DNA from 4 places in the Pseudoalteromonas sp. GCY genome. Region 1 is predicted to be linked to each of the others. Evidence: predicted binding sites of a transcription regulator. Region 1 holds the regulator's gene; each other region holds the start of a gene.
The links. The regulator sigma-54, encoded in region 1, starts transcription at its own class of promoters, with help from an activator protein. The targets are predictions, from matches to a motif close to GTTGGCACGNNNNTNGNNT.
Positions count from the first base shown of each region.

Region 2: a site for sigma-54 is predicted at 5,586-5,604, ahead of JJQ94_RS04790 (LiaF domain-containing protein). Genes of this name have one in related genera too.
Region 3: a site for sigma-54 is predicted at 2,543-2,561, ahead of JJQ94_RS19760 (DUF3192 domain-containing protein). Genes of this name have one in related genera too.
Region 4: a site for sigma-54 is predicted at 1,675-1,693, ahead of fliE (flagellar hook-basal body complex protein FliE). Genes of this name have one in related genera too.

Region 1 is NZ_CP068023.1:3,764,296-3,771,945, reverse strand. Features, by position in the region: gene mgtE (magnesium transporter) at 1-1,230, opposite strand, end outside; gene JJQ94_RS22370 (HPr family phosphocarrier protein) at 1,590-1,859, opposite strand; gene rapZ (RNase adapter RapZ) at 1,860-2,726, opposite strand; gene ptsN (PTS IIA-like nitrogen regulatory protein PtsN) at 2,719-3,177, opposite strand; gene hpf (ribosome hibernation promoting factor) at 3,179-3,466, opposite strand; gene JJQ94_RS22350 (RNA polymerase factor sigma-54) at 3,496-4,995, opposite strand; gene lptB (LPS export ABC transporter ATP-binding protein) at 5,042-5,767, opposite strand; gene lptA (lipopolysaccharide transport periplasmic protein LptA) at 5,764-6,309, opposite strand; gene lptC (LPS export ABC transporter periplasmic protein LptC) at 6,299-6,853, opposite strand; gene kdsC (3-deoxy-manno-octulosonate-8-phosphatase KdsC) at 6,850-7,401, opposite strand; gene JJQ94_RS22325 (KpsF/GutQ family sugar-phosphate isomerase) at 7,401-7,650, opposite strand, start outside.
Region 2 is NZ_CP068022.1:1,174,707-1,182,356, reverse strand. Features, by position in the region: gene JJQ94_RS04805 (ATP-binding protein) at 1-1,780, shown strand, start outside; gene JJQ94_RS04800 (DJ-1/PfpI family protein) at 1,823-2,398, opposite strand; gene JJQ94_RS04795 (M3 family metallopeptidase) at 2,637-4,802, shown strand; gene JJQ94_RS04790 (LiaF domain-containing protein) at 4,873-5,550, opposite strand; gene JJQ94_RS04785 (manganese efflux pump MntP) at 5,987-6,550, opposite strand; yybP-ykoY riboswitch at 6,558-6,727, opposite strand; gene JJQ94_RS04780 (nitrilase-related carbon-nitrogen hydrolase) at 6,799-7,518, opposite strand; gene JJQ94_RS04775 (alpha-ketoglutarate-dependent dioxygenase AlkB) at 7,526-7,650, opposite strand, start outside.
Region 3 is NZ_CP068023.1:3,205,829-3,213,478, reverse strand. Features, by position in the region: gene JJQ94_RS19770 (hybrid sensor histidine kinase/response regulator) at 1-1,102, shown strand, start outside; gene JJQ94_RS19765 (GGDEF domain-containing response regulator) at 1,112-2,014, shown strand; gene JJQ94_RS19760 (DUF3192 domain-containing protein) at 2,083-2,463, opposite strand; gene JJQ94_RS19755 (D-2-hydroxyacid dehydrogenase) at 2,662-3,609, opposite strand; gene zntR (Zn(2+)-responsive transcriptional regulator) at 3,701-4,108, shown strand; gene JJQ94_RS19745 (SO_0444 family Cu/Zn efflux transporter) at 4,101-5,375, shown strand; gene JJQ94_RS19740 (1-acyl-sn-glycerol-3-phosphate acyltransferase) at 5,543-6,637, shown strand; gene JJQ94_RS19735 (GNAT family N-acetyltransferase) at 6,689-7,231, opposite strand; gene JJQ94_RS19730 (tRNA-uridine aminocarboxypropyltransferase) at 7,369-7,650, shown strand, end outside.
Region 4 is NZ_CP068023.1:1,387,186-1,394,835, reverse strand. Features, by position in the region: gene fliF (flagellar basal-body MS-ring/collar protein FliF) at 1-1,283, opposite strand, end outside; gene fliE (flagellar hook-basal body complex protein FliE) at 1,304-1,636, opposite strand; gene JJQ94_RS11295 (sigma-54-dependent transcriptional regulator) at 1,891-3,270, opposite strand; gene JJQ94_RS11290 (sensor histidine kinase) at 3,267-4,367, opposite strand; gene JJQ94_RS11285 (DNA-3-methyladenine glycosylase I) at 4,604-5,203, shown strand; gene JJQ94_RS11280 (sigma-54 dependent transcriptional regulator) at 5,271-6,710, opposite strand; gene JJQ94_RS11275 (flagellin N-terminal helical domain-containing protein) at 6,858-7,643, opposite strand.

The DNA.
Region 1 (7,650 bases):
TGCACCCGCGATACCTGCTGCGACTAAGTTCATAAACATCGCGAAAGCAATAACTGCACCGAGTGTAAAATCCCATTGCCATACAGCAATAACTCCAGCGATCAATACTGACCACAGCACGCCGTTTAAGGCGCCGATCGCCAGTTCTTTACCCATTAAAAACTTTTGGTTAGTCTGGTTAATATGACCAAGGGCAATACCACGAATCACTAAGGTTAGCGTTTGGCTACCGGCAACGCCACCCATACTTGGTACTATGCCATTTAACACCGCGAGAATAGGTAAAATATCCAGAGTTCCTTCGAAGAAGCTTGCAACAAACGCTGCCATCAAGGCGGTTAGCAGGTTAATCCCAAGCCAAATAGAGCGGCGCTGGCTACTTTTTAGAACTGGCGCAAAGGTATCTTCTTCATCTTCAAGACCTGCCATACTTAATAAACTGTGCTCAGCATCTTCACGGATGACGTCAACAACGTCATCAATGGTGACACGACCAAGTAAATGGGCGTTATCGTCAACTACAGGAGCTGAGATCCAGTTATGACGCTCAAAAAGCTGCGCTACTTCAGACTCATCCATGGAGATAGGGATCGTTTCCTTATCTTCATCCATCAAGTCTCGAACCATACTGTCAGGAGACTTAGTTAATAAGGTATTGACAGGCAGCGTGCCTAAAAAGCAGTTGTCTTTATCAACTACATACAACTCGTCCGTACCGTCTGGCAATTCGCCTTTAAGACGTAGATATCTAAATACAACTTCTAAGGTAACATCGGGTCGAATGGTGACCGTGTCGGTGCTCATCAGCGCACCGGCAGAGTGTTCCTTGTATGACAATGCTTGTGTCGCACGTTCTCTATCTTGGCTATCCATCGCACCGATAACGTCTTGGTAGACGGTATCAGGTAGGCTTCTCAGGACATCACCAAGGTCGTCGTCGTCCATGTCTTCTGTAGCGGCAGCAATTAGCTCCGGCTCCATCTGGGCGATGATCCCAAGTCTTACATCCTCTGACAGTTCCTCTAAGACATCCCCTTGGATATCTGGGTCAACGAGCTGCCACAGCATAGAGCGAACTTTATGAGGGGATGATTCTAAAAGCAGTGCTGTGTCACAAGGTGCTGTTTCTGCGAGCATACGCCTAACTTGAACAAACTGACCACTGTTTAAGGCTTTAGTTACCTTTTGGAGTTGTTCCAGTGTGTAGTCTTGTTCAAATACTTCAGGCATAGGCATCCTTTTTGATAATAATGGTGGCTAACGTGATTAAGTTAACCCAATTTATTTATTTTATCGCAGAAATCAATTTCTTAATTTGAATTTTATTCGTGTTGTTTCTGCTGGTGGGTTGTTATCGTTAATACACGTTAAAGGTGTACGCAACGATAAAGTAGGATTTTCTCGGCAACTCGCTTTACTGCACGAAAGAAACCTAAGTTGGTATTACAGTGTAACTCAGTTTATTGGGAACTACCAAGGTTTACGCTTAATTATGAGAGACTTATTAGACCAGTCTGGTTACGGAGGGGGAGATTAGCAGGGAATAAATGAATCAGGCCTTAGTGCTATTTTGGTGATTACAGTCCAAGTTACTCGGATTCATTAAATTTATTTTCTATTAGTCCACCAATGGCGTCTAGTGCATACTGAGCATCAGGACCTTCGCAGACAACTCGCACCTCTTTTCCCTGACTGCTTTCAAGTAACAACAGTGCTAGTACGCTGTCAGCAGCAGCACTTTTGTCTCCTTGATATAAGGTCACTTCAGCATCAAATTGGGTCGCTAACTGAGCAAGAACTGTCGCCGCTCGAGCGTGCAGACCGAGTTTGTTCTGGATTAAAAACGTATTTTCTAACATTTACCCCTCTTGCTCACGGTGACGAATTTTGACGTTAGGATGGGTTTTAGCAAAACGCTCACCAATGGTTTGCGCTAAGTATACTGAGCGATGCTGTCCACCAGTACATCCTATTGCGATCGTTAGATAGCTGCGATTGTTTCGCTCTAAGTGTGGTAACCAAGTTTGTACAAAGGTTTGGATCTGCCAAGTAAACTTTTGCACGATGCTGTGACTCGACAAATAGTCTTTGACTGGCTGATCTAGGCCCGTTAGCGGCTTAAGCTCAGGCTCCCAATGTGGATTGGGTAAAAAGCGCGCATCAAAAACGTAATCCGCTTGTTTTGGGATGCCGTGTTTAAAGCCGAAAGATTCAAAAGTTATAATGAGTTGTTTGTCTTTTTTACCTAAGATTTTTTCGCGGATATCTTCTGCAAGTTGATGAACGCTCAGGCCTGTAGTATCAATGAGAAAATCAGCGCGAGTGATCAACACGTCTAACAATTCCCGTTCTTTCTTTATCGCAACGTCTAATGGAAGATTATGCAGTGAAAGAGGGTGCAAACGGCGAGTTTCTGAGAAGCGTTTTATCAGGGTTTGATCGTCACTGTCTAAATAAAACAGGGTAGGTTTGGCGAAGCCGGGTAAGTATTCAAGAATGTCATTAAACTCGTCCTGTTCTTTAGGCAAGTTTCTAACATCAATGCTCACTGCAATTTTATTATAGTTGTCTGAAACACTGCGGACTAAAGACGGCAGCAAATTGACTGGAATGTTATCTACACAATAGTAGCCTAAGTCTTCCAATACTCGAAGCGCTACAGATTTACCAGAGCCTGAGCGGCCACTGATAATGATAAGCTCGAGTCCTTTTTCTTCATCACTCATCAAGTTCACCTTGGATCACTGCATATAACTCATCGTCACTTTTTGCTTGCCTAAGCATTTTGCAAAAAGACTTGTCTTTGAGTGTATCAGCAATCGCCGCTAAGGTCTTCAGGTGCTGTCGATTATCACCTTCGGGTACGATGAACGCGACAAAAATATCGACAGGCTGCTTATCTATGGCTTCAAACTGGATCCCTTGCTCGCTGACAAGTACCATTGCAAGGATTTTATCCAAACCTTCAAGTCGACCATGGGGAATGGCAATGCCTTTACCGATCCCTGTGCTGCCTAATTTCTCTCGCGCCATTAAGGCGTCCAAGATAGCATGCTGACTGGTATTTGGAATTTGGCTATGAGCCAGTTCGCTGATGTATTCTAAAATACGTTTTTTGCTATTAAAAAGGACCGCAGCTTTACTGCAGTCCTTGTTCACTAATTCACTTAATTTCATCTTAGTGTCGAGTAAGCTTCTCTTTGTGTTTAATAACTTGACGATCTAGCTTGTCGATAAGGCCATCAATTGCGGCATACATATCTTGATGCTCTGTTGATGCAAATAGCTCGCCGCCGTTTACGTGTAATGTTGCTTCTGCTTTTTGTACTAGCTTCTCGACATCAAGGATCACATGCACATTATTGATATGATCAAAGTGCCTTTCTAGCTTCGCAAACTTGTTGGTGACATAGTCTCTTAATGAGTCAGTAATTTCTACATGGCGACCAGTTAGATTTAGTTGCATAAGCATTTTTCCTTCTTGGGTTTTACGTCTTATATCAAGCTTTTACGCTGATTTGACGGTGGAATGGCTAGGGATTCACGATATTTTGCAATCGTGCGTCTCGCTACCTTAATTCCTTGCTCAGCTAAGATATCTGCAATTTTGCTGTCACTCAATGGCTTAGCGGTATTTTCTGCAGCTACCAGCTTTTTGATAAGTGCTCTAATTGCTGTAGAGGAGCACTCACCTCCATTTTCTGTACTTACATGGCTAGAGAAGAAATACTTCAGCTCAAATATTCCCCGAGGTGTATGCATGTATTTTTGTGTTGTCACACGGGAAATTGTGGACTCATGCATCTCAACCATTTCAGCAACATCATTTAGCACCATAGGGCGCATTGCTTCGGGGCCATGTTCAAAGAATGCCTGTTGTTGTTGCACAATGCAATTGGTAACTTTTAATAAAGTATCATTTCGGCTTTCTAAGCTTTTAATAAACCACTTTGCTTCTTGTAAATGTGAGCGAATAAACTGACTATCCGTACTGGATTTCGCCGTTCTAGACATCGCAGCATAATGGTCATTTACTCTTATTTTAGGCATAGCATCAGGATTTAGCTCTACGACCCAACGACCTTTTACTTTTTTCACCGATACATCAGGGATCACATATTCAGGCTCTTCATGAATAATGCTTGCAGCTGGTTTTGGGTTAAGGCTATGAATTAACGTCATGACCTCTTTGAGATCGGCTTCTTTAAGGCGCGTTTTCTTTGCCAAAGTTCGATAGTCACGGCTGGCAAGCAAGTCGATATGCTCTGTCAGGATCATTTTCGTTTCGGCAATCCATGGCGTATCTGGGGCGAATTGATTTAGCTGAATACACAAGCATTCTTGTAAACTACGCGCTGCGATACCGACAGGGTCGAAAAGCTGAATACGTTTGAGCACGGCTTCGACTTCATCCAGCTCAATAGGCTCTTCGCTACTTTCATCATTAATGCTTTCTAAAATGTCTTCGCAAGACAGTGTTAAAATGCCTGACAGGTCGACCGCTTCAATAATCGCAATCGCAATAGCTCTATCTGTTGGACTAAATGGCGTCAGCTCAAGTTGCCACATGAGATAGTCGTGGAGAGATTCAGAGGTTTCCCCTTGATAAACATTATCGTCATCGGGAAGTGGGCCTGAGCTTGCAGCGGGTGCTGCACTCATATACTCGTCCCAAGTGACATCCATGGCAAGGTCATCGCTCACAGTGTCTTTGCTCATGGCGGTATCTGAGTCTATCTCATAGTCACTAACCTGCGCTTCATCGCCTGAATCTTGATTGTCGTCAGCACTGCTCTTTTCTTGACTATGTTGGTCAGCGTTTTCGCCGTCAGTATTATCACCTTCTTCCACTTCTAACAATGGATTGCTGTCTAATGCTTCTTGTATTTCTTGTTGCAGATCCAATGTACTAAGCTGCAGCAAGCGAATGGCTTGTTGCAGCTGTGGAGTCATTGTAAGTTGCTGCCCCATGCGCAGCTGTAATGATTGCCTCATGTATCTCTAACAATCCTTTTTAACAGTTATTAATACTACGTCTTAACTATAGCTTGAATTGTTCGCCTAGGTAGACATCTCTTACGGTTTGATCTGCCAAAACATGTTCTGGCGTGCCTGCAGCGATTAACTCACCGTGTGAAACGATGTAGGCTTTTTCACATACGTCCAGTGTTTCTCTAACATTATGATCGGTGATAAGCACACCGATACCGCGGTTTTTTAGGTGCTCTATGATTGTCTTTATATCTAACACCGAAATAGGATCAACACCAGCAAAAGGTTCATCTAACAAGATAAACTTAGGATTAGCGGCTAAAGCGCGAGCGATTTCTACGCGTCTTCTTTCGCCTCCCGACAATGCCATGCCCTGTGAGTCGCGAATGTGTTGAATATTAAACTCATCCAGTAACTCGTTGAGTTCAGCTTCTCTTTCAACTTTAGATAAGTCTTTTCGAGTTTCTAAAATCGCCATCAAATTTTGATAGACCGTGAGTTTTCTAAAGATTGAAGACTCTTGCGGTAGATAGCCAATACCAAGTCGCGCGCGGCTGTGCATCGGTAGCAAAGTGATATCTTCGTCATCAATCTGAATAAAACCTTTGTCGCTTGGTACTAACCCTACAATCATATAAAAGGTGGTAGTTTTACCTGCGCCATTTGGGCCCAATAAGCCTACAATGCTGCCAGCTTGAACACTTAAGCCAACATTTTTGACGACCTGACGGCCTTTATAACTCTTTGCTAAACCAGTTGCTTTGAGCTCGCTCATTGATTGTTACCTTCTTCCTGCGCTTTTTTATCTTTTGCGTCTTTTTTGTCATCTACAGGAACAAGGATGGTTCTTACACGGGAATCTTCTTGGTCTGAGCGCTCAGCACTGATCAATTGCTTTTCAATGTCATAGGTGATGACTTGTGCATTGATTTTTTGCCCAGTTTGATTGATTTCCGCATCGCCAGAAATGACTAAGGTGCCTTTCGCAACGTCGTAACGAATTTCTTTTGCTTTGGCTTCTAGCAAATTACCATCAGGTTGACGTTCACTGAAAATAGCAGGGCTGCCAGTTGCAACAAGCAGTTGCTTGTTAGTACCAAGCTCCGCGCGTCGGTGGACTTCTAGGCGATCGGCATTTATTTTTCTGTTGCCATGAATAATAACAACATTCTGTTCAAAAATACCGATGTTGCTTTGCAGTTGAGCTTGCTGACGGCCAGCATCAATAATGACTTCATTTTGTTCTGCAGCAACTGCTAGAGTAGAACTTGCAAGCAAGCCTATGAAAACTAGTTTGTTAATGATTTTACTGGTCATAATAAATTGTCTTTGTGTGGTTGATGAGCTCGATCACTTGCTTTTGTAGATCCGCATGCAGTCCTTTACCTGTGATCCTAAGACTAGGACCCGTGATAACGACAGGGTGTTCCGATTTCATCAATTTTTGCTTAATTTCAACTCTTACATTATCGGCATTGATATCGGTGATCATGGCGTTAGGCGTTAAATTCTTTGCCAGCACATTGCCTTCTAATATCAAGGTATTGTTTTCGTACAGTGTTGCTTCTAATGCACTTATTTGCCAATTCTGTTCACCGTTATATAAGGTGAAAATGGGCTTTTCAAAGTGACTAAAGCCAAGATCTTGATACAACTCCATCTTATCAGCAGTTACCTGATAGTTTAATAAGCCATTTTCACTATAGGTCGTTTGCTGAAGCGTGGTTGCAACATAATCGGGCTTAGCTAACGGTTCATCTTCTTTTGCTGGATCCGCCTCTGATGGATTAAACATGGGCGACCACATCCATACCATTAAAGAAGCGAAAACAATGAGTAAGATGACACGCAATACGGTCATGTACTTGATCCTTTGGAAGTCAGTAAGTGATTTTGGCTGAGCATTAGAAGATCAGTCAATTCTCTCACAGCACCAAAACCACCAGGCATCAAGGTCGTGTAATGGGCGATATGTTTAACAAGAGGATGTGCATCATTGACGGCAACGGCAAAACCGACTCGTTCCATTACGGGTAGGTCTGGACCGTCATCACCAATATATGCAATTTCGTCATCACTAAGGTTGAGCTTAGTCTTCAGTTCATCATATGCCACTAACTTGTTTTCTTGGCCTTGGTAAATGTAAGTTACATTTAAACTAGTCATGCGTTGCTGAACTATTTGTGAATGCCTACCTGTGATAACGGCGACTTCGATACCACTATCAATCAAGGCCTTAATACCAAACCCATCTTTGGTATTAAATGCTTTCAGTTCTTCACCATTATTACCAAGGTATATACGGCCATCTGAGAATACGCCATCAATATCGCAAATCAATAATTTGATTTGTTTCGCTTTTTCCCAAGCTTCAGTTGAAATCGTCTGATATAAATCTTCAAATTGCATTACAGCACCCCCGCTCTAAGTAAATCTTGCGTATTCAAGGCGCCAACCGGTATGTTGTTTTCGTTTACCACAATCAAGCCATTAATTCGTTTGGTTTCCATGATATTGAGTACCTCTGCTGCGAGCATATCGGCGCGTGCTGTCGTACTTTTAGCCGTCATAACTTGCGTGATTGGGGTGGTGTGAATATCGACCTTTTGTTCAATAATACGGCGCAAGTCGCCATCGGTAAAAATACCTTGTAATTGC
Region 2 (7,650 bases), on a different replicon from region 1:
CAAATATTTAGAGATGATGGAAACTAGCTCAAGCACGCTTTTATCGCTAATAAACGATGTGTTGGACCTATCTAAGATAGAAGCGGGTAAGCTAGACATTGATAATGAACCATTCAACCCGCTCTCTGTAATTGAACATGTTGCGCTTTCTATGTCGGCAAAAGCTAAGGAGCAGAAGATCGCTTATATTGTAGACCAAACTGGCTTAGAACATATTGAGCTGTGTGGGGATGCCGCGCGCGTTAAGCAAATAATTTATAACCTCCTCAGCAACGCGATTAAATTCACTAAAAAAGGTCACGTTAAATTGTCCGTCACCACAGAGCAGCTAGACGACACCGTATGGCTTAAAGTCATTGTTGAAGACACTGGGGTTGGAATTGAAAAAGCAAATCATAGCAAGCTATTCCAATCGTTTAGCCAAGAATCTGCTAGTACTTCAAACGAGTTTGGTGGCACGGGGCTTGGACTCTCAATTTGCAAGCAGTTAGTCGAAAAAATGCTCGGCCATATTCATTTTGAAAGTGAGAAGTTTAAAGGCAGTAAGTTCTGGTTTGAATTGCCGTTTTCTAGTGCTCAAACTAAGCCTATCAACGTGCCTGAAGTATTAGCAGGCAAAACGGTCTCCGTGTTAAGTAAAACCAAATTGGAGTCAGACACAATCGCTAAACTTATTGCCAAATGTGGTGGTGAGTACGTTGAGAAGGGGGCGGATAGTGATATATGCATCATCACTAATGAGCAAGATTACATTCAAGTGAAATCAGTTAAAAATCAATTTGAGAAACTTATTTTGGTGGGGGACAAGCTTCAGCATATTAACGATTCCGACAACATTGTGCATATATCCGATCCTCTTCGGATTGGAGAGTTTGTCGCGCTATTTGATTTAAATAAAGCAATTAGATTGCAACCTAGCTTGAAGAAGTCAGGTGATACCGTGGCGTTAAGTGGTAACTTGGTGACGGGTTGCCACTTTTTGGTTGTAGACGATAATCAAATCAACCGGATCGTGGCAAAAGGTATTTTAGAAGGGCAGGGGGCCAAAGTTAGCTTTGCAGTTGATGGCCAAGATGCAGTGAACAAATTACTGCTATTTGAACATCAAGAGGTCGATTTTGATGCTATCTTTATGGACTGCAATATGCCCGGCATGGATGGTTATCAGGCCACAAGAGCAATTCGTCAGGGTCAAGGTGGTGATAAGTACAAAGATGCAATCGTTATTGCGATGACTGCCAGCGCCCTTGCTGGTGAAAAAGAGCGTTGTCTAAATGCGGGAATGGATGAGTTTGTTACTAAACCTGTAGTAGTCGAGCAGCTATTTAAGGTGCTAGATGCGCTAGGTGTGCATGCTAAAGGCGACGACTCCGTCTTGATTCACCCCTTCGAAAGCGAGGAAGAAGAACAGGCTACTCAGCCAATAAACGAAGCTGACGTGCTCGAACGACTGTCTGGAGACAAAGAATTACTTAAAAAGTTGTACACCTTGTTCTTGAGTGACTCTGAAAATCAAATGCAGCAACTTAGATTGAGTATTAAAAATAGTAATTGTGACGCATCAGTAAGCTACAGTCATGCACTTAAAGGCCAAGCCGGTGATTTAGCCGCAGAAACGTTATTCGATTTGCTCGATAAAATAGAAGCCCATGCGCGTGAACATCAAGCTGAACAGTGTAAATCACATTTAGAACAGGCGCAAAGTGAATACGATAAAGTCGTAGTATTTGCGAAAAAACGCCTGAGTGAGCTAGAGTTTGCAGGTATCAGCAGTGACTAGGCCTTTGTGTAGTAGAGTTAATAATGGTGAGACTCAACATTATTAATTTCTAGGCCAGTCATAATCCATTTGAGTTGCGGTTTTTCTTGCAACAGATTGCCCAAAGCGCTTTTTCACCAGCTCTAAACTCATATCAATACCTGCTGAAATACCCGCTGAGCTAGTAAAATTTTGATCCATAATAAACCTTACGTCCTCAACGACTTCAAGAGAGGGATATTGCTCTCTCAAATCGTCGATATCCTGCCAGTGGGTGGTGACTCGCTTACCATCAATGAGACCTGCTTCGGCATATAAAAATACACCTGTACAAACAGATGCGCACTGAGAGGTATGATTCGCTGTTTCTGCAAGCCAATTAAGTACGTTGTGATCACTGCAAATTTGGTGATGAAGTCCGCCGACAACGATGAGCAAATCAAACTTTGGATGCGAGTAGATACTGTAATGGGGGTTTACGCTCATGCCGCCACGCGAGGTTACAGGAACATGACTTGGCGCGACAAGGCTGACATTAATCGGGGTCTCGATAAATCGCTTTGCGGTGTTGAATACCTCAAACGGGCCACAAAAATCTAAACACTCCGCACCGTCATAGATGAAAATACCAACTTCCATTATTTCTTCCCACAGATCAGTTTTTTACTAACTTGGCTGATTTTAGTTAAATTTTCAAGGTAAATTGTAACAACCCATGAAAAAACACTTTTAATCTTTGTCTGACTGCCTTCAAGCTATTATGAACTCGGGCTTTTCTGCTCCATCGCAGAGAACCTTGCTTTTCCCGCAAAGCGATTGCACTTTTAGAGACGATCCGTAATATCTTATCCACGATAACAACAAGCGATGAAACAATATGTTCAAACCTTCCATCACATTATTAAGTGCAGCCGTATGTTTAGCCCTTGCGGGTTGTGCGGGCACGGCAGACCAAAGCCAAGAACCAGTAAAATCACTGCAAAGTAAGCAATATGATAACGTGCTTTTGCAGGAGTTTTCAGGTCCTTATCAAGGCGTTCCTCATTTTGACAAAATGAAGCTTGAAGATTTAGAAGCTGCGCTTGAAATTGGTATGGCTGATAATTTGAAAGAAATTGAAGTAATAGCCAACAATCCAGCTAAGCCAACTTTTGAGAACACCATTGTTGCACTAGAAAGAGCGGGTGCCGCTTTGGATCGCGTTTTTACCTACTATGGTCTTTGGAGTGCAAACATTTCAAGCCCAGAGTTTAGAGAAATCCAATCGCGAGTTGTGCCTAAGTTTTCAGAGTTCAGCTCTAAAATCACCCAAAACCAAGCGCTTTTTGAACGCGTAAAAGCAGTATATGAAGGCGCTGAATATAAAAAGCTAACGGCAGAAGAGCAGCGTATCACTTGGATGCGTTATAACGGCTTTGCCCGCAATGGTGCGACGCTAAAAGGTGAAGACGCTAAGCGTTACGCAGACATTAATCTTGAGCTATCAAAGCTACATACTAAGTTTGCAAATAACGTCCTTGCAGATGAAGAAAACTACGTGGTTTACCTCACTAAAGCGCAGTTGTCAGGTTTGCCTGAGTCGTTTGTTGCATCGGCAGCGGCTGCTGCAAAAGCGCGCGGCAAGGCGGATATGTACGCGATTACAAACTCTCGCTCTTCAATGGATCCATTTTTAACCTACTCAACAGAGCGTGAGTTACGCGAGAAAGTATGGAACAACTACTATAACCGCGGCAACAACGGTGGTGAGTACGACAACAAAGCGATTATCTCTGACATCTTAACGCTTAGACATGAGCGCGTTAACTTACTGGGTTACGATAATTACGCGCAGTGGCGTCTTGAAGATCGCATGGCGAAAAAGCCTGAAAACGCGATGGCGCTGATGAAAAAAGTGTGGCCAGCAGCAATTGCACGCGTGAAAGAAGAAGTTGCTGACATGCAAGCGATCGCCGACAAAGAAGGCGCTGATATCACCATCAAGCCATGGGATTACCGTTTCTACGCCGAGAAGGTTCGCCAAGCTAAATATCAATTGGATTCAAACGAAGTTAAAGCCTATTTACAGCTAGACAATCTGCGTGAAGCAATGTTCTATGTTGCAGGCCGTTTGTTTAACTTTGAGTTCACCGAAGTGCCTAAGGGCTCGGTGCCTGTATTCCACCCTGACGTTCGTGTTTGGGAAGTAACTGACAAAACCACAGGTGATAATATCGGCCTTTGGTATTTAGACCCGTTCGCACGTAAAGGTAAACGCTCAGGTGCGTGGGCCTTATCATATCGTAGCCATACAACATTTGATGGCAAAACAAATGTGCTTAGCTCAAACAACTCAAACTTTGTGAAAGCACCAGAAGGTGAAGCGACCTTGATTTCTTGGTCAGATGCAGAAACCTATTTCCACGAGTTTGGTCACGCGCTGCATGCGCTTTCATCAAACGTGAAGTACCCAAGTTCAAACTCTGGCGTGCGCGACTACACCGAGTTCCAATCTCAGTTATTGGAGCGTTGGTTGGCAACGGACGAGGTGATCAATCGTTACTTAGTTCACTATAAAACAGGCAAACCTATGCCTAAAGCGCTAATCGAGAAAATCAAGAAGTCAGCAACCTTTAACCAAGGCTTCGCGACGACTGAATACCTTGGCTCGGCTATCATGGATATGCTTTTCCATACCACAGATCCTGACAAGATTGGCGACCCTGTTGCATTCGAAAAGTCTCAGTTAGGTGCGCTCGGCATGCCGGACGAGGTAGTGATGCGTCACCGCACTACTCACTTTGGTCACGTATTCTCAGGTGAAGGTTATTCAGCGGGTTACTACGGTTACCTGTGGGCTGAGGTATTAACTTCTGATGCAGCAGAAGCGTTTGCAGAAGCGCCAGGTGGCTTCTACGACAAAGACGTTGCACAGCGTTTAGTGGATTACCTATTCTCAGTTCGCAACTCAATGGATCCAGCACAAGCGTATCGCAAGTTTAGAGGTCGTGACGCTGAAGTTGAGGCGCTGATGCGTGATAGAGGCTTTCCTGTAGAGAAGTAAAAAGTTTACTCTGCTATTCGGATAATAAAAAACCCCTGAACTTGATGCCAAGGGGTTTTTTTATTAAGCTTCAGCTTTTGGATTTCGTGCCGTCACTAAATAGGGATTTAAGGCCGTCGGCAAATTGCTTTATTTGTGCTTTAATCGAGCGCTTTACACTAACTTCAATGCTACCCAAAATCATTCTGCCGTGAATATAAATTCGTGGACGCTGTTTCACCTGCCCTGCAGATGCAAGCGTATTTCTTGTGTTTTCTACTGAACCCATAATATTACGAATATCGGTGACGACATCGACCGTGTCTGGTACAAAAATTTCGTCACTGCCTAAAATGCAATCTATATAAATATGTACTTCAGGGTGACTAAAAATTGCGTTGCTAAAATCTAGTTCCAAGCTGCCAAGGTAGTTTTTTAGGTGGATCTCTTTAGGTACGACCCACTCGCCACTGCGATGGTTGGAACTAAGTATAGAGGTAATGCTTATTGCCTCAGCACCATCTAGGCTTGAGGTAAATTTTGGACCCAAACGAGCTGCTTTTTCGCTGTGATATCTTGCATCCGACTTGAGCGGTAAATCAGCACTAAGTGCTGCAATTTGTTCTTGTTCGTTCAGGTCGTATGCTTGATCTAATCGTCTCTCGAATGCATCAGCCGAAAGCTCACCGTGGCTGTAATTTAGAATTAACTGGTCAATCACCTCTTCCCTGACGGATTCGAGAGGTCTATCTTTTAATGGTACAGACATATGGTTGGTTCCGTTCTCTTGATTTGTGGTTAGAGTAGCAACAACCAAGCCAATATTAAATCACATATAAAACAAATGGTTAGTATTTTATAATATCGATTTGGTCTATTTATTTACTAATATTTAGTTGCAAAAAATAGTATTTGGTCAAAATTACCACTCTTATATGGCGGGTAACGCAGGTGTAGTTTGATATTGTCAGTCACTTTGCTATGGTAGTAGGTGTTCGCAAAACAACCAAAGGAGATTAGTTATGGCGAAGAAAAGCGATGTTAAAGCGCTTAAAAAAGAGCTGAAAGCGCGTAAAGCAAAGATTGAAAAGCATGAAGCGAAAATCAAAAAGCTGAAAAAAGCGATTAAAAAGGCTTAAAAGCCATTAGCCCTAACGTAAAGGGTATTAAGTAAGTGAGCGGTAAATATACCGCTCTTTTTGCGATTAAATCGAAAGGTGGCTATATAGCAACCAAGTTCCCACACAGATTAAGATCACTCCACCAAAGGTTTCAGCTCGACTACCAAGAAACTTTCCAGCCGAATGCCCAATCATCACACCAATTGTTACCATCATGGTGGTGGCAAGGCCGATGAGCGCAGCGGCGAGCCATATATTCACATCAACAAATGCGAGACTGACACCGACAGCCATTGCATCAATACTGGTGCCAAACGCTGTGATAATGGTTTTTAACCAAGGTTGTTTTGCGTGTTGTGTTGGCGCATCGTCATCACCCTTGAGACTCTCATAAATCATATGGGCGCCAAGTCCTAACAGTAAGAAAAAGGCAATCCAGTGATCCCAAGCCTCGACATAACCAGCTGCAGATTGTCCTATTAACCAACCAATCAGTGGTGTACTAGCTTCAATAACCCCAAAAATGAGGCCGATTTTTATGGCTTCGGTAAGCCGAGGTGATTTTAGGCTAGCGCCTTTACCGATTGCAGCGGCAAACGCATCGGTAGACATGGCATATGCTAACAGTAGCAGGGTGACGAAATTCATTTACATTGCTCCGGTCGGGCGATTTGAGTCCACGATACATCCACACGCCCGACCACAGGCATGGATATATCGATGGTCTCGCCAACCGAGAGGTGTCCGCACCATGGCATGTGGCCAATTATGTTGATACGAACTCTTCCGAGCATTGGAAGCAGGCTACTCCCCAACGAGTTGCGATAATATCAAGAATTGCAGTGGATGCAAAACCAAAATTGAGCAGCTTCTGACGGTGATAATTCTCGTTACCTTTATGACGGGGTCAAGAAGTCTATTTCGGTTGTGATAAGCTGCTCCTTAGCATCGCCGAGTATAAGTACCTCGCCATTAGGGTTCACAAGAAGGCTTTGGCCGATAAATTGAATTCCCGTGTCATTGCAGTGGTCCATTCCTAGGCGATTGGCTGACATAATATGGACTTTATACTTCTTGGCTTGTTTTATGATTGTATCAAGGCTGTCTTCGCCACAATAATTTGAAGGGTTCACAATGAGCTGTACGCCCTGCTCGGTGAGTTGCGTCAGCCCCTCTTCAAACCAGATGTCGTAGCATAATAAAATACCCACTTTAATACCCATTACTTCGTGCACTTTGAATGCATTACCTGATTGAAAAAAGCGCTTATCGGGCGGCGCTAAAAAAATCTTGCGATGTACGCCAACAATCCCTTCTGGGCCCACTATAGCAGCACTATTAAAGTGCTCACAGCCTGCCTTTTCAATGATGCCAGCAATAATAGTACCGTGTTGCTGTTGTGCGATAGATTGAAGCAGGCTGATAGTTGTGCTGTTGGATAACTCCTCTGCCATTTCCTCCATATGAGTGTGGCAAAGAAAGAGGCTACCTGAAGTACATAATTCGGGTAAGACGATGAGATCAAAGTCAGCCTGTGATAAAGTTTTTTCTATGGTTGTCCGGTTGCACTGAGGGTCGCCATAGTTGACTGCAAATTGATAAAACCCCACTTTCATCGTTCACCTACGTAATATTGGGCCAAGTAAACTGCCTAAAGGTCAGATTGAATCTAGCACCAATCTCTTTAGGTGCAGGAGGTACGGCATGTTGGAACTGCGTTTGAAAGCCATTTCCCATGATGAATAACG
Region 3 (7,650 bases), 560 kb from region 1:
CCCGAACGAAGGAAGCTGCTTTTTCTTCGAATTGGTGCTAGATAAAGGCGCTTGCCCAGTTGTGGATAGTCACAAAGAAGTTTATTGTCTCACCACCGAAGCGCATAGCTTACCAAGCTATTTTGCAGGTCTCGCAGAACCTTTATCTGTTGAGCGATTGCACGCGATGCATGCGATGCTCGACAAGTCTATTATTGTAATTCCACCAGAAGCAGCGCTTGACCCCGCTTATTCGCTACCTGAAAATACTGCATTACTACTACATTGTGAAGGGGAATTTCCTGAGCAAAGTAACCATATTGCGCTTAATCAAAGTGTGTTTTACCAATCAGCTTATACTTGGCTTGCTGAATTTGCCCATATGACGCAAACCGTCGACAACGTGTGTATGCAGGTTGCCGGTGCGCTTTGTTTGGTGGTCGACGATAACAACTTAAATTTAGATATTACTGAAAATATGTTGAAGCAGAATGGTATTTCTACAATAGGGCTACAAAGCGCTGAACATATTGAGGAAGTTTGCCGCTCACTGCAACCCGACATCATCCTGATGGATATCCATATGCCAAACATTGATGGCTATCAAGCGACCAAGCAGATCAGAGCCGTGTGGTCTGAAACTGAGCTACCCGTTATTGCCTTGACCGCCAATGCAAGTAAAGAAGAGCGGGCGAAAGCCACAGCCGTTGGCATGAATGATTATTTGGTAAAACCAATTAATAGCACACAGGCGTGCAAGGCATTGGCAAGTAATATTTTCCAGTCAGATAAAACAGAAGAAGCTTTTTTTGATTATGAGTTTGCTTTATCGCAAATGATGCAAAATGAAACGTTTTTGCAAACAATGTTAGATAAATTTGCTAAACTTTGCCATGATTACCTAGAACAGGTTGCTGAAATAGAGCAAGGTTCAGCATTATTTGAATTAGCACATGGAATTAAGGGCGCTGCAGCAGGTTTGGGCTTTAAGCGACTAGCGAAAGTTGCAAAAGACCTTGAAACGCAAAGCAAAACGATCACAACAATAACAAATCGCACTGACTTGGATGTGTTAACAAATGCACTTTCACAGGTGGTGTGCTTTATCGAGCTAAAAAGGTAGCGTCATAAGATGCAGCAAGCTGAGCACATTTTTATTATTGATGATGACCCAATAAATAAGATGGTCCTAAGTAATACATTAGGTGACGGCTATCGGTTATCCCATAGCACTGACACTAAGTTATGTATTGATGAACTAAAAGCAAGCAAACCAGACCTTATTATTTTAGATGTGTTAATGGCTGACGGCGCTGGATTTTCTGTTTTAGAGTGCCTAAAAAAGGATGCGAGCACTTACGGTATTCCCGTTGTCGTGATCTCCGGTAGTGTGAGCTTTAAAGATGAAGCAAGAGGTTTGGAGTTAGGGGCCGTGGATTATATTACTAAACCTTTTAACCCTTTGATTGTAAAAGCCAGAATCAAAAACCATTTAGCAATAAAAAAGAAAAATGACCTGCTAGAAAAGCTAGCCTCTATCGATGGTTTAACGGAGTTGCCCAATCGTAGATATCTAGATGAAGCTATGAAATCGGCATTAGAAAGCGCAAAAGCTGATGGCAGTGCGTTTACCGTTATGCTGGTTGAGGTGGACTATTTTAAAACGTTTAATGAGCATTATGGCTACATGCACGGTGATGATTGTTTATTTAAGGTCGCCAAAGCGCTAGAAGAAGGCGCAACCCGACGTTCTTTATTTGTTGGCCGTTTTGATGGTACTCGTTTTGCGTTGGTGCTAACTCAGCATAATATTGATGTAATTAATGAGATAGCAGAAGCGTTGCATGACTCGGTTAATGCGTTAAAAATCCCCCATATTGCCTCACCCATATGTGCTCATGTGAGCGTTAGCATTGGTGCAGTTCATATTGAAAATCACTGTAGTAGTGAGCTTAGTGAGCTGATAAAAATGGCAGATAGTGCCCTTGCCGCTGCACAAAAACAGCAAAGCACGGTATTTATTAAAGCGCTATAAATATCTAAAGCCATATGCAGGAGCGAATGCATATCCGCATTATTCACCATCCTTGGTGCGATAAAGTCTTACTGAATTTGCTTTAGGGCGTTGTCGCCAAAGCCAACAAGTTGGTTGTTTTTGAATACCAATGGCGTGCACTCATCTTTTGTTACTTTGCCGTCTGAGTGTTTACTGTTGGTTGCATAGTACAGCACTTGATAGTTGTCGCCGTCTTTTGACACCAACTCGCTAAAATCAGGGGTTGTAAACATGTCTTTTACTGATGAGTAAGACGCGCCCATTTCAAGGTTGGCAATCTTTTCACGATTTTTACGCTGTTTATGTTCCCAGTTAGACGAGTTGTATTCAGAAGCCCAACCGTGCTCTACTTCACCGTCGGATACGGCAACGATACAGCCTGATAATAGAGTAGAGCTAAGCGCAGCCACTAACATTAATTTTTTCATTGTTGTTTTCCTTTTTAATTTTGTTGCTGAGCAAATAATGCAAACAGCCATTTATTTTTTGCTTGAATCATCACAAGAGTTGCAAACTTTTTGCCAACTAATAAAGTTCATAAATATCAGTCTGTTGTTGATTTTTGAACAGTTTGTATTTGATGATTTTTACTAACATTTAGCTATATCACTCACTAAAACAATAATCTAGACCACTCGGTTTCTTGTTGTACCTGCCACAAAATTTTCAATATTAATGGCAATTTCGCTGACTAAACGTTCGATGGCTTCTTTACTCGCCCATGCCGTATGCGGCGTCAAAAGCAAGTTCTCACCTTGGTATTGAACGAGTGGATTGCTTGCTTGTGCCGGCTCTTGAGTGAGGACATCCACAGCAGCACCAGCTATTTGCTTGTTAGTTAGTGCATCCACCAACGCTTGCTCATTGACTATTCCGCCTCTTGCGGTGTTAATAAGATAAGCATGATTTGGAAGTAGGGCGAATTCAGCACTCGCAATCAGGTTTTCTGTTTCAGCGGTAAGCGGGCAGTGAATCGATACAATATCTGCAATACGCAGTGCTTCTTCAAAAGCCATTCGTCCTGCTCTAACCTCATTTACGCCTCTACGTTCGGCAACAATTACCTGAGCCCCAAATGCTTGTGCGACTTTTGCAACGGCTTCTCCTAATGTTCCATGGCCTACTATCACAAAGTTTTTGCCTGCAATTTCGTTGATGCTGTAGTCCAAACGACAAAACATGTCACTTTGCTGCCAAAGCCCTGCATGGCAGTCTTGCTGATAACGATGAATATTTGTCATTAAGTTACCAAGCATAGTAAAGGTGTGCTGCACTACAGAAGGGGTTGAATAACCAGCCACATTTGCGACCGCAATTTGATGGGCTTTTGCGGCTGCTAAGTCGATGTTGTTGACGCCTGTGGCTGCAACACAAATTAGTTGTAATTGCGGTAACGCCGCGATTGCTTCTTCAGTTAACTGTACTTTATTGGTGATGATGACTGTTGCATCTTTACAGCGCGTGATGATGTCATCTCTGGATGTGGTGTCGTAAGACGTTAATGTGCCTAGTTCGGCAATGGGGGAAAGATCGGTTCCTGCGAGAGTTTTAGCGTCTAATACCACGATTTGCATTATTTTTATCCTTTTCTTGACTTTGGAGTTAACTCCAAGGTTTATACTTGTGATGTCGACTAGGATAATCTTCAGGACTTGGGAGTGTAAAGTGGTAAAGATTGGTGAGCTGGCAAAGCGGCTTAACGTATCAACTGACACGTTAAGGTATTATGAAGCAAACGATCTCCTACACCCTTGCACAAGGAGCGAGGGCGGGTATCGGTTGTTTGATGAGCAAAGTGAAAAGCAAATGCGCTTTATTCTTCGCGCGAAGGAAGTGGGGTTTAGCCTCAAAGAAGTGCAAGACTTGCTGAAGATAAAGTTTGAAAAGCATCAGCATAGTTGCGAAGAAGTGAAAACGCTGACTATTACTAAACGGGATTTAGTGAGAGCGCGGATCGCTGAGTTACAAAAATTTGAACAATCGTTATCGACGCTAGCAGAGCAATGCTGCGGCGGTAAGGAAGCGGCAGTGAGCTGCTCGATTTTAACGGCCTTGGAGGCTATCGATGAATGAACTGATAGTAAATTTTTGGCAGCTATTTTTAGTATCTGCCCCGTGGTTACTGCTTGGCCTAATATTGGCCGGGTTACTTAATGTATTTATTCCAAAAGATTTGTTGCAAAAGCATTTAGGGAAAGAAGGGTTTTGGACGACGATAAAGGCAGCGCTGATTGGGGCACCTATGCCGCTTTGCTCTTGCGGCGTTATTCCTGCTGCGGTGGGACTGAGAAGAGCAGGGGGCTCGAAAAGTGCGACAACCGCATTTTTAGTCTCAACGCCTGAAACTGGAGTGGATTCTATCTCAGTTTCTTATGTGCTACTTGGTCCTTTTATGGCGATAATTAGGCCAATTGCGGCTGTGGTTAGTGCAATTGCGGCTGGGTTGCTCGTTGGCAGTGAGAAAGACGATAAGCCTGTGCCACTAAAGCACCTTAATACCTCAGAGGAACCAAGCGCGACTAGCGGTTGTTGTGACGCTAATCATCACCCAGAGCCAAAGCCTGCTGAAAAGCATCACAGCCATGATAGCTGTTGCGCCAGCACTAAAGTGGAAACCGCAAAAGTAAGCTCAAGCTGCTGTGCGCCTGCTGGCCCGCAATTAGCAATGGCAGGGGCGAATATGTCTTGTTGTGATACTACTGAGCCTGTCGTAACCAGTTGTTGCGATGCTTCATCAGTCACGACAAGCTGTTGTGAGCCAGCCCCCGTACCTGAAAACCAAGGGGTTTTTGGCAAAATTGTAGAAGCTGTTAAGTTCAGCTGTAATCAATTACTGTCCGACACCGCGGTTTGGCTACTTATTGGTTTATTCTTTGCTGCGTTAGTACAAACCTTTGTGCCTGAGTCTTTCTTGTCTCAGTGGGGCGACGGTATTATCGCCATGCTAGTGGTTATTCTTATCAGTATCCCAATGTATATTTGTGCAACCGCTTCAACTCCAATTGCTGCGGGTTTATTAATGGCAGGTGTGTCACCCGGTGCGGTATTGGTATTTATGCTCGCAGGTCCTGCAACTAACATCGCCACAATCGGGGTGGTTGGTAAAGAATTAGGGCGTCGTGCCGTGTTTGCCTACTTGGGCGGTGTTATCGGGGTTGCACTTATCTTTGGCTATTTAACTGATTATTTAGTCAATACTTACGGTTTTGTGGTAACGCCGATGATAGGTGAGGAACACGAAGTGCTACCACATTGGTTAACCGTATCGATGGGCGCATTATTAGCAGCACTCTTACTAAGATTAGCTATACTCAAATTAGGTAAAGTTGTTAGAAGATAAACAATTGTGGTACTTTTTACCGTATTACAATTGCATGACGCTTAAGCATTTAATGTTCCAACTTGGTATATCGCCTTGGTGGTCAGACATGAAATGCTTAGCGTCTGTTTATTTGACACGATAGAATGCGTTCCAGTATTCGTTAATCCGACAATTTGAGAAGTAGAGTGGATAAATACGCTGACATTAGACCGTATAATGATGATGAAGTAGTGCCAGCATTGGCACGTCTACTAGGTGATGATCAATTCATTGATGTGATCGCCAAATATAACCTGCCAGCTTGGTTGAATGCTTGGCCTGTGATTGCACGCCCACTCGTAAGAATGAAACTAAAAAAGAAGTGGGGCGGTTTTTGTACGATTGAACAAGTACAAGATGAAGTGGCGTACTATTTACAAATTTTAATCAATAAAACGACGTCTAAGGTGACTTATTCTGGCCTTGAAACATTAGACTCGAATACCTCGTATTTATTTATTTCAAATCACCGCGATATCGTATTAGACCCCGCGCTTGTTAACTGGGGCTTACATCAGCAGGATATGCGCACGGTGCGTATCGCTATTGGTGATAACTTACTGCAAGTACCTTATATCACTGAGCTTATGCGCCTTAATAAGAGTTTTATTGTAAAACGTTCGGCAAAGGCGCCGAAAGAAATGCTAAAAGCATTAACCCAACTTTCTGCCTATATTTTTGACTCATTGAGTGAAGGTAACTCCATTTGGATTGCGCAAAAAGAGGGGCGTGCAAAGGATGGAGTGGATCAAACCGATCCGGCACTGTTAAAGATGCTTCAGCTCAATGGTCGCAAACAGAAGCTAGATTTTTCAGATTATGTAAAGCAGCTAAGGATTGTGCCCGTTGCTATCTCCTATCAATATGAACCGTGCGCGGTTGCTAAGGCTAAAGAGCTATACCATAAAAAGCAGTTTGGCCAATATGTGAAAGCGCAAGGAGAAGACATTGCTAGCATTGTCGAAGGTTTTAGCTCAGATAAAGGCCATGTGCATATCGCATTTGGCGACCCTATCACTGCGGATGTTGAAAACCCAGATGAGCTGGCGAATGTCATTGATAAACAGATTTTAGATTTATACTATCTGCATTCAACCAATCACCTAGCTGCAGGCGATGATGCGCAAGTTAGTCCAGAAGATAAAGAGGATTTTATCTCAACGCTTGAGTCTGTACCGGAAGAGCTGAAGCAATTGGTGCTGAGTATGTATGCAGAACCACTGCGTCGCAAAGGTATTTAATAGTAGTGAGCATGCGCAACCGTGGTGTTAAGTGGTTGCGCTTTTGTTCGGTTAATTAATAACTTTATGATAATAAACGACTTCCATATCTCCTAAAATATCTTTGTGGAGCCCTTTTTTCACATAACTCATCCCAAGTTTTTTCATAATATTGATGGAGCCAAGGTTCTCTTCTTCAGCGATAGCGCTCAAGTGCGTCAAAGTAGGATTTGCTGCTATTAGGTCTGGAAGAAGATGTTGTGCGGCCTCTGTTGCAAACCCTTTGCCCCAAGAGGCTTGTTTAAAACGCCAACCGAGTTCTAAATCCTGATCGTTTCTTTGTTCTGAAAAGAAGTTAGCAGGGCGAACCAAAATCCAACCAATAAATGCCTTGTTTGGCTGCTCGAAACAGCCCCAAAGCCCCCAACCTTTGATCTCATCGGTAAACTCGGTTAAACGTGGAATATATACGGCTTTTACTTCTTCAAGTGAGTTAGTCTGACCGCCTGTGATGTATTTCATTACTTCAGGGTCGCTATCAAGATCGGCGAGCAGCTGTGCATCTTGTGGGGTGAGTAGGCGGTAACTCAGTCTTGCAGAGTCCTTTACTTGCATTTTTTACTCCTAATGAAACCCAATAAAACTTTAGAGTACAAAAGCTTATGTCATGAGTAAAGATGTTGCATAAGTTTGCGTAGACGCCAGCCGAGCGCTTTACTAAAATACGCCGGCATTTTTAGATGGGGAACAGAGTGAATAATTCAGTACTAGCGCTTAGACAGCGTCAAATCGCTGCGGCTCAACGCGAATACAAGGCAAGGGGATCAAAGCTTGCGCGTTGTGAATGCTGCTTATTAGCCACGACTCTATGTATTTGCGATAAAGTCGAAGTGGCCAAAGCAGACTGTGCAGTGTGTTTGCTTATGTATCATAATGAAAGCTTTAAGCCCTCTAACACCGGACGCTTAATTGCCGATGTGATCCCAGATAATCATGCCTTTCGTTGGGACAGAACTGAGCCTGACGCTGCGTTA
Region 4 (7,650 bases), 1.8 Mb from region 1:
ATATCAAAACCTACTCCACCTTGTAGCAAGCGGCGGATGTTGTTTAATTCTTCTTGCGTGCGCGGCACCATCGCCATATTACCTTCAGCATCGGGCTTAGATAGGTAGTCAACAGCCACACTTACGCTGATCCGACGAATGACTCCCGTTTGCTGACGTTTATGGCTGATAGTGGTATCTAATTCATAGTTACGTGTTGCTTCTTTTTGATTACTACTTGGTGTAGCGCTTTGACCATTGCCACCTTGACCCGCAATCTCTGGGATATTCGAGTTTGTTGGTGGTTGATTGGTGAGTGCTCCTGGAATACCAACCGCCAAACCACCAATATTATTTTCTTCATACGTTGTTTCGCTGCGAACCGCAGGTAAATCTGGGTTATAACGTTTTTGCGTTTCTTCAACCGCACTGAAGTCCATCGTTAAGTCAACCTGCGCAGTAAAGTTACCAAGACCCACGGTTGGGATCAGGATGCTATCAATTTTTTCTAGGTATTCTTGTTCACGCTTACGTTCTATTTCATACTCTTTTCTAGAGCGCGCAGCCAAAGAATCTTGAGAGCCTGAGTTGAGTAGACGACCGTTTTGATCCGTTACGGTCACGCGTGAAGGCTCTAAACCTTGTACCGCTGATGCTACGATGTCTACAATTGAATCAACCTCCTCGCCGCCAAGCGTTTTACCACGTTTAAGGGTAATAACTACGGTTGCTGAGGGCTTTTTCTCGCGACGTGCAAAGACGTTTTCTTTTGGTATTGCAAGTAATACTTTTGCACGGTTTACGTCTTGTAACTCTTCAATTGTTCTCGCAAGTTGTTGCTCACGGCTATGTTTTAAGCGTTCTCTTTCAAGACGTTGGCTAACACCAAAGCCCATATCCTGCATCAGAATATCGGTGCCAGAACTAGGTGATTGGGTAAAGCCGTCACGCGCCATACGTAGTTTAATGTCTTGATAGTCCGACTCAGCGACTAAAATGGTATTACCATCGAGTTGGTATTCAATTTTCTGTTGATCTAAAAAGTCTAATGTTTCGACGAGTTCCTCTGTTGGATATTTACCAAGTGGGCGCATATCTGGTTGGCGCGCCCAAATGATAATAAAGATTGCGATTGCTAAACAAATAGCAAGGGCAATAACCAGAGTAACCTGGCGCAACATATCAACACCGCTTAGCGCACTGAAGTAGCCTGATTTTTGCTCTTGTTGCTCATCCGAACCGCTGTCATTATTCAGCGCTGCGTCGGAAAGCGTAAGATCTGTTGATTGATTAGTAGCCACGATTACTCTCCACAGTCACTCAATTAAACTGGCATGCTCATGATTTCTTTATAGGCCTCAACAAGTTTATTACGAACTTGCACTGTTGCCTCAAAAGCGACCGACGATTTTTGTTTCGCTATCATGGCTTCTGCAAGAGAAACGCTTCTGTCACCCATTTCAACTGCGGTGACTTTTTGTTTCGCTTCTTGTTGTAAGCCATGAACTGTATTAATTGCGTCTGAGAGTAAATCGCCAAACTGAGCCGACGAAGATGCTGCCGTCTTAACCGGCTGCACTGATGGCTGTGTGTTTCTCGTCGCTTCTGCAGCCATTGCCTGCATTTCTTGAAATAGCGCTGATGATTGTACTTTCATGATGCTTTACTCAAAATAACTCTTAGTTACCTGTAATAAAGCAGAAAACGTGCCAACTTAAAATCGTTAATTTTCAGTGTGTTGGAAGGTTTTTAGCATGACGAAAAATTGGCAGCAATAGAAGTGAAAGTAAGGTGCCTAAGATCTGCAGACCTTTAAGCACCTAATTAAATTTGAATTAACAGATAAAACTTAACCTGAGGTTTGGATAAGGAATGAGCTAACTCATTGTTTTTAAGCTCAGGTAACTTAGGTTAAGCAGGTAGTGCAATCCCTAAATCTCGCATTTTTGCCAGCTTATAGCGAAGTGTGCGAGGACTCATACCCAATACCTCCGCTACCTCTTTACGTTTACCATTAAACTTTGCCAACGTATCTAAAATAATTTGGTGTTCTTTATCCTGTAACTCATCTTTATAGTTAATGATCTCATCATCACCTTGCGAGCGCTCCAATAAAGCTGATGCTTCATGATTTACAAGTGGTGCTGACTCAATCAAAGCCATAGGCGAGAAGTTTTCGATAAAAATATCATCTTCTTGAATTTCATTACCTTGGAACAAAATCAGGGCACGTTGAATAACGTTGTCTAGCTCTCTTACGTTTCCAGGCCAACTGTGCGAACTAAGCTTACGCTTTGCGTCACTGCTTAATATAGGTGTTGGCTTGCCTGCTTTTTGCGTATGCCTTACCAACAAATGCTCAGCTAACACCGCGATATCACCCGCTCTGTCTTTCAGTGGCAACCACTCTAGCGGGAAAACATTGAGGCGATAATATAAATCTTCTCTAAATACGCCATCATCCACCGCTTCTTTTAAATCGCGGTTACTGGTTGCTAGCACTCTGACGTCCAGTGAAATGGTTTTTCTACTGCCTAGACGCTCTACCTCGCGCTCTTGTAACACGCGAAGTAATTTTGCTTGTAATCCCAAATCCATCTCTGTGATCTCATCAAGCAAAATCGTTCCCTTTTGTGCTTGCTCAAATTTTCCAGGACACGCCTGAATGGCACCTGTAAACGCCCCCTTTTCGTAACCAAATAGAGTCGCTTCGAGCATATTTTCTGGGATTGCAGCGCAGTTAATTGCGATAAAGGGCTCGTCTGCTCTGTCGGATTTATCGTGAATATAGCGAGCCAACACTTCTTTACCTGAACCGCTTGGTCCAAGTACCATCACGCTGGCATCCGACCTCGCTACTTTTGCAGCCAGTTCAAGTAGTTTAATACTCTTGGGATCGGCAACAATGGGGCCATCTGTCTCTTTTTCCTTCTCAGGTAGATAACGTCCAACCATATTGAGCAATACTTCAGGCGCAAACGGCTTAGCCATATAATCGATGGCACCCAATCTCATCGCTTCAACCGCATCATCAATGGTCGCGTATGCTGTCATCATCAATACCGGTAATTCGGGATAGTTGAGTTTAATGGTCTTTAACAAGTCAAGCCCACTCATGGCACCCATTTGCACATCACTCACCACCAAAGAAAAGGTTTCCTGCTTTAGCAATAAAACGGCTTGTTCCGCACAACTTGCTTCTACGCACTCGATATTTGAAAGCTGCAATGTATCGATGAGTGCTTCTCTTAAACCAGCATCATCTTCAACAACTAAAACTCTGTTACTCATAGTTCCTCCGCCTCAATTAGTGGTAGTACCAAGCTAAAACGCGCGCCCTTACCTTCAACATTGTCTGCCTGCGCAAACCCTTTGTGCGCGTTAGCGACCGAATTAACCACCGCAAGTCCTAGCCCAGTCCCCTGCGACTTAGTTGTAAAAAATGGTTCAAACAACTTGTCTACTAAGGTTTCATCAATGCCAGGACCATTATCAACAACTGAGATACGTACATACTCGCCACACGGCTCGCGCTCTGCATTTAGTTCAATGTGTGCCGCACTGCCAATTATTTGAATACTGTTGTGGATCAGGTTTTGGATCGCACTTGCAAGCGCAGTGCGATTACCTAATATTTCGATATCTGGCTCAGGTAAAAATGCTTCCAACTTTGCTTGGTTAAGCTCAACCATAGCGTCAGCACCCGCTTTGACTTCACTCAATAACTGTTGCATTGACACTCGCTCAACCACTTGTTGTTCACCGCTTTTAGCGAACAACAGCATGTCATTAACTTGGCTTTCTAAGTCTTTTAGCCGGGACATCAACTTATCGTGAAACTTTTCTCGAGAAGCCGAAGGAAGGTTAGCTGCACCGAGATTTGCACCATATAACATCGCAGCCGATAACGGTGTACGCACTTGGTGCGCCAGTGAAGCAACCATTTTTCCTAACGCACTTAATCTTTGCATATGCGCAACACGACTTTGGAGCCGGCGCGTCTCGGTAAGATCTGTCATCAAAATGAGTTGCCCAGGTTCCGGTGTTAGCGCGGTAATATCTAACTTAATTCTTCTGCCATCTTTAAGAGAGACTTCATGACCATCGTCCTGCTGTGGTCGAAATGAACGCTGAATAACGCTAAACCACTTTTCACCTTCGAGTGGTTCACCCAACATATCCATCGCGATTTGATTTGCCTTGGCAATCATACCTTGACCATCAAGTACCACGACACCTGCAGGCATAGTATCAACAAGATGGCTTAACCAACTCGCCTGCTGCCTAAGGTCGCTTAATTCACCGACGTAGGCTTCTTGCAGCAAACAGGGATTGTAGCGATTCGTCGTTGGTACAAATTGTGGATTAATAACATGTGCTAATGCCATTTTTCCGCTCTCTTAAAAATAAACTCAATGGATAAAAGCAAAAAACGATCCAACTTTATATTTCATTTAAAACATAGAGTTATGCAATGCTTAACAATATCAATTTATTGACACTGTTTTTATATACAGCATTATGCTAGAGTTTTTGAAAGCCAAATGTGATGCCGCAATGAGTAGTTGGCGTAGTAAATCATTTAGCTTATTGATATTCACAATTAGATAGAAGAGAGCCAACAATGACAATACGATGCGGCTGGGTGGACGAGAGCAAACCCGATTATGTTGAATACCATGATAATGAATGGGGAAGGCCTGTACTGGATGACCAGAGCTTGTTTGAGTTTATCACATTGGAATCTGCGCAAGCTGGCTTAAGCTGGTATACCGTTTTGAAAAAACGTGAAGGCTATAGAAACGCATTCCACGATTTTGATGTACACAAAGTGAGCCAGATGACAGAGCAAGATGTCGAGCGGCTATTAGCATTTGACGGAATTATCAGAAACCGCGCAAAAATCGCAGCAACGATAAATAACGCTAAGCGATTTATTGAAATTCAGCAAGAGTTTGGCAGCTTTGCAAAATACCAGTGGCAATTTGTTAATTACAAGCCAATTATCAACCCCATGCGTGACAAACACGATGCCGTCGCCACCAGTGAACTCAGCGACAAATTTGCCAAGGACTTAAAAAAACGTGGGTTTAAGTTTTTAGGCTCAACGACCGTGTATGCACATATGCAAGCATGCGGCATGGTTAACGACCATGCCGATAACTGTTTTTGCAAACAAACCATTATTGCCAGTTATCAAGACTTGGATTTTACTCAACTTTAAACAATAAAGTACAAGGCCGCGTATTAAGCGGCCTTGATGAGTTGATTCGGTAGTAATTGATGAACTATCAGTCACGATTGAGATTATACTTTTTCATCTTCTCAACTAATGTTGTACGGCGAACGCCCAATATTTCTGCAGCTCGAGCAACCACATAATCGTAGCGCTCTAAAGCTTGAGTGATCAAATCAATTTCAAGCTCTGCTAAATATTCTTTTAACTCTATCCCCTCGTCTGGCAGTAAGCCAACATTCGATGCTTGCGGCACAAACTCTTCCGCTATCATGTCCTCTTCATCGTCACTAAAGCCATCGCTAAACAATTCGTTGAACGCATCTTTTTCTAGTAGTTCTTCTGGATATTCAGGCTCAAACGCTTCAACTTCTATATAGCGGTATTTTTGTGGTAAATCCGTCACATCGACAACCTTGTCTGGGAACATGATCACCATACGTTCCACAAGGTTTGCAAGCTCTCGAATATTCCCAGGCCAAGTGTGCGACTTTAAGCTATCTACAGCTCTATCCGTAAACTTAACCGAATTCCCTGTTTGTTCGTGTACTCTACGTGTTAGCTCTTTTAGCAGTAGCGCAATATCTTCCGCACGCTCGTTTAGAGAAGGGTTTTCAATGGGGAATACATTGAGTCTATAAAATAAGTCTTCGCGAAACTTGCCGTCTTCAATCATGGTTTCAAGATTACGGTGGGTCGCTGCAATCACACGAACATCCGCCTGAATAGGCTTTGTGCCCCCTACTCGTTCATAGGTACGTTCTTGCAAAACTCGTAACAATTTCACCTGCATTTGCAGTGGCATATCACCGATTTCATCGAGAAAAAGCGTACCTCCTTGCGCAAGTTCAAAGCGCCCTTTTCTGGCTGAAATCGCGCCAGTAAACGCGCCTTTTTCATGACCAAAAAGCTCGCTTTCTAACAGCTCACCAGGGATAGCGCCACAGTTAACTGGCACAAATGGTCCCTGCGCACGTTTAGACAATAAGTGTACGTTACGAGCAACCACTTCCTTACCGGTTCCCGATTCACCCAAAATAAGTACATTGGCGTCGGTTTTAGCCACTTGAGAAATTAAGAAGCGAACATTTTTAACCGCTTCAGTTTCCCCAACTAGACCATCAAAGCTCTTATTTTGTAGCTTATTCTCTTTGTTTGGAAGCATACGTAAGTATTGCTGGCAGTCATGTAGCAATTGCATCGTGACTTCTTGCCCAAAGGGTTCGGTGATGAGCCCTATCACATTCGGTAACGCAAGTAGCGGCCTGAGCGTTTCACCTATTAATAAAAACGGGACGGCGGGATGAGATTTAATCAACGCTTCGTGTGTTAAGCTTTGCAAAGCGCCTAACACAAAAATTGGTTCTTGATTGTTATCAAGGAGCTTGGGCTCATAACACTCTTCAGCCAGCACTTCATTTGCTTGACCGACAAAACTAAGTGCCGCACCTAATCCGATCGCTCTTTTGTTGTTGTTATCTAAGATCAAGACCATTGCTTGAGAACCAATCTACTTAAAATTCTTTGATAGTTAGATTGTAAGAGAGATTAAGGGGGATGCAATACCTAAGTGGCAACTTTTTGACATTAACGCCAAAAAATCGCCACTAGAGCTGTTCTATATCAATACTTTAGTAGTAATTTATAACAAACCTAGTACCGATGATGCAGACTGATTAGCTTGACCACGCAAAGCAATAGACGCTTGCGACAAAATATCGTTGGCAACTTGATCGCTCACCGCTTGCGCGTAATCGGTGTCTTGAATTCGACTTTGGCTCGCTGCAATGTTCTCACGTTGGTTACTCGCAGAGCGAATAGTACTAGATACCGCATTTTCAAATGCACCAAGCTCAGCACGTTGGCTGTTTAAATCTTCAGAGACTGTATCTGCCGCATCAATGGCAGCTTGTGCACCCGCTTGCGTCGAAATGTCCACACTCAATATTGCGCTGGCGAAACCACCATCAGTCTGCTGTAACGACTGAGTCGTATTAGCGTCGGGTCCTACCTGAAAACTACGAGACTCACCGTCAAAAATTTGTGCACCGCCAAACGTGGTATTTTCAAACGTTTCGCTGATTTGCGTTTGCAGCTGCGATACTTCTTCTTGCAATGCTTGACGATCACTATCTGTCAACGCCCCATTACCGGCTTGAATCGATAATTCTCTAATCCGGGAAACTGCATCATTCACACCAGATAATGCCGAGTCGGCGGTTTGCGAATACGAGATACCATCATATGCGTTACGAATGGATTGACTGTAGCCGTCCTGCTGAGACGTCAAACGGTTAATGATCTGCAAGGCCGCAGCATCGTCTGCTGCAGAATTAACTTTCTTACCTGAAGCCAACTGCTGGTTGAGCTTGTTGGTGGTCTGCTCGGTACGATTAAAAAAAGCAGTACTTTGTGATTGGATTTTCATATTTATC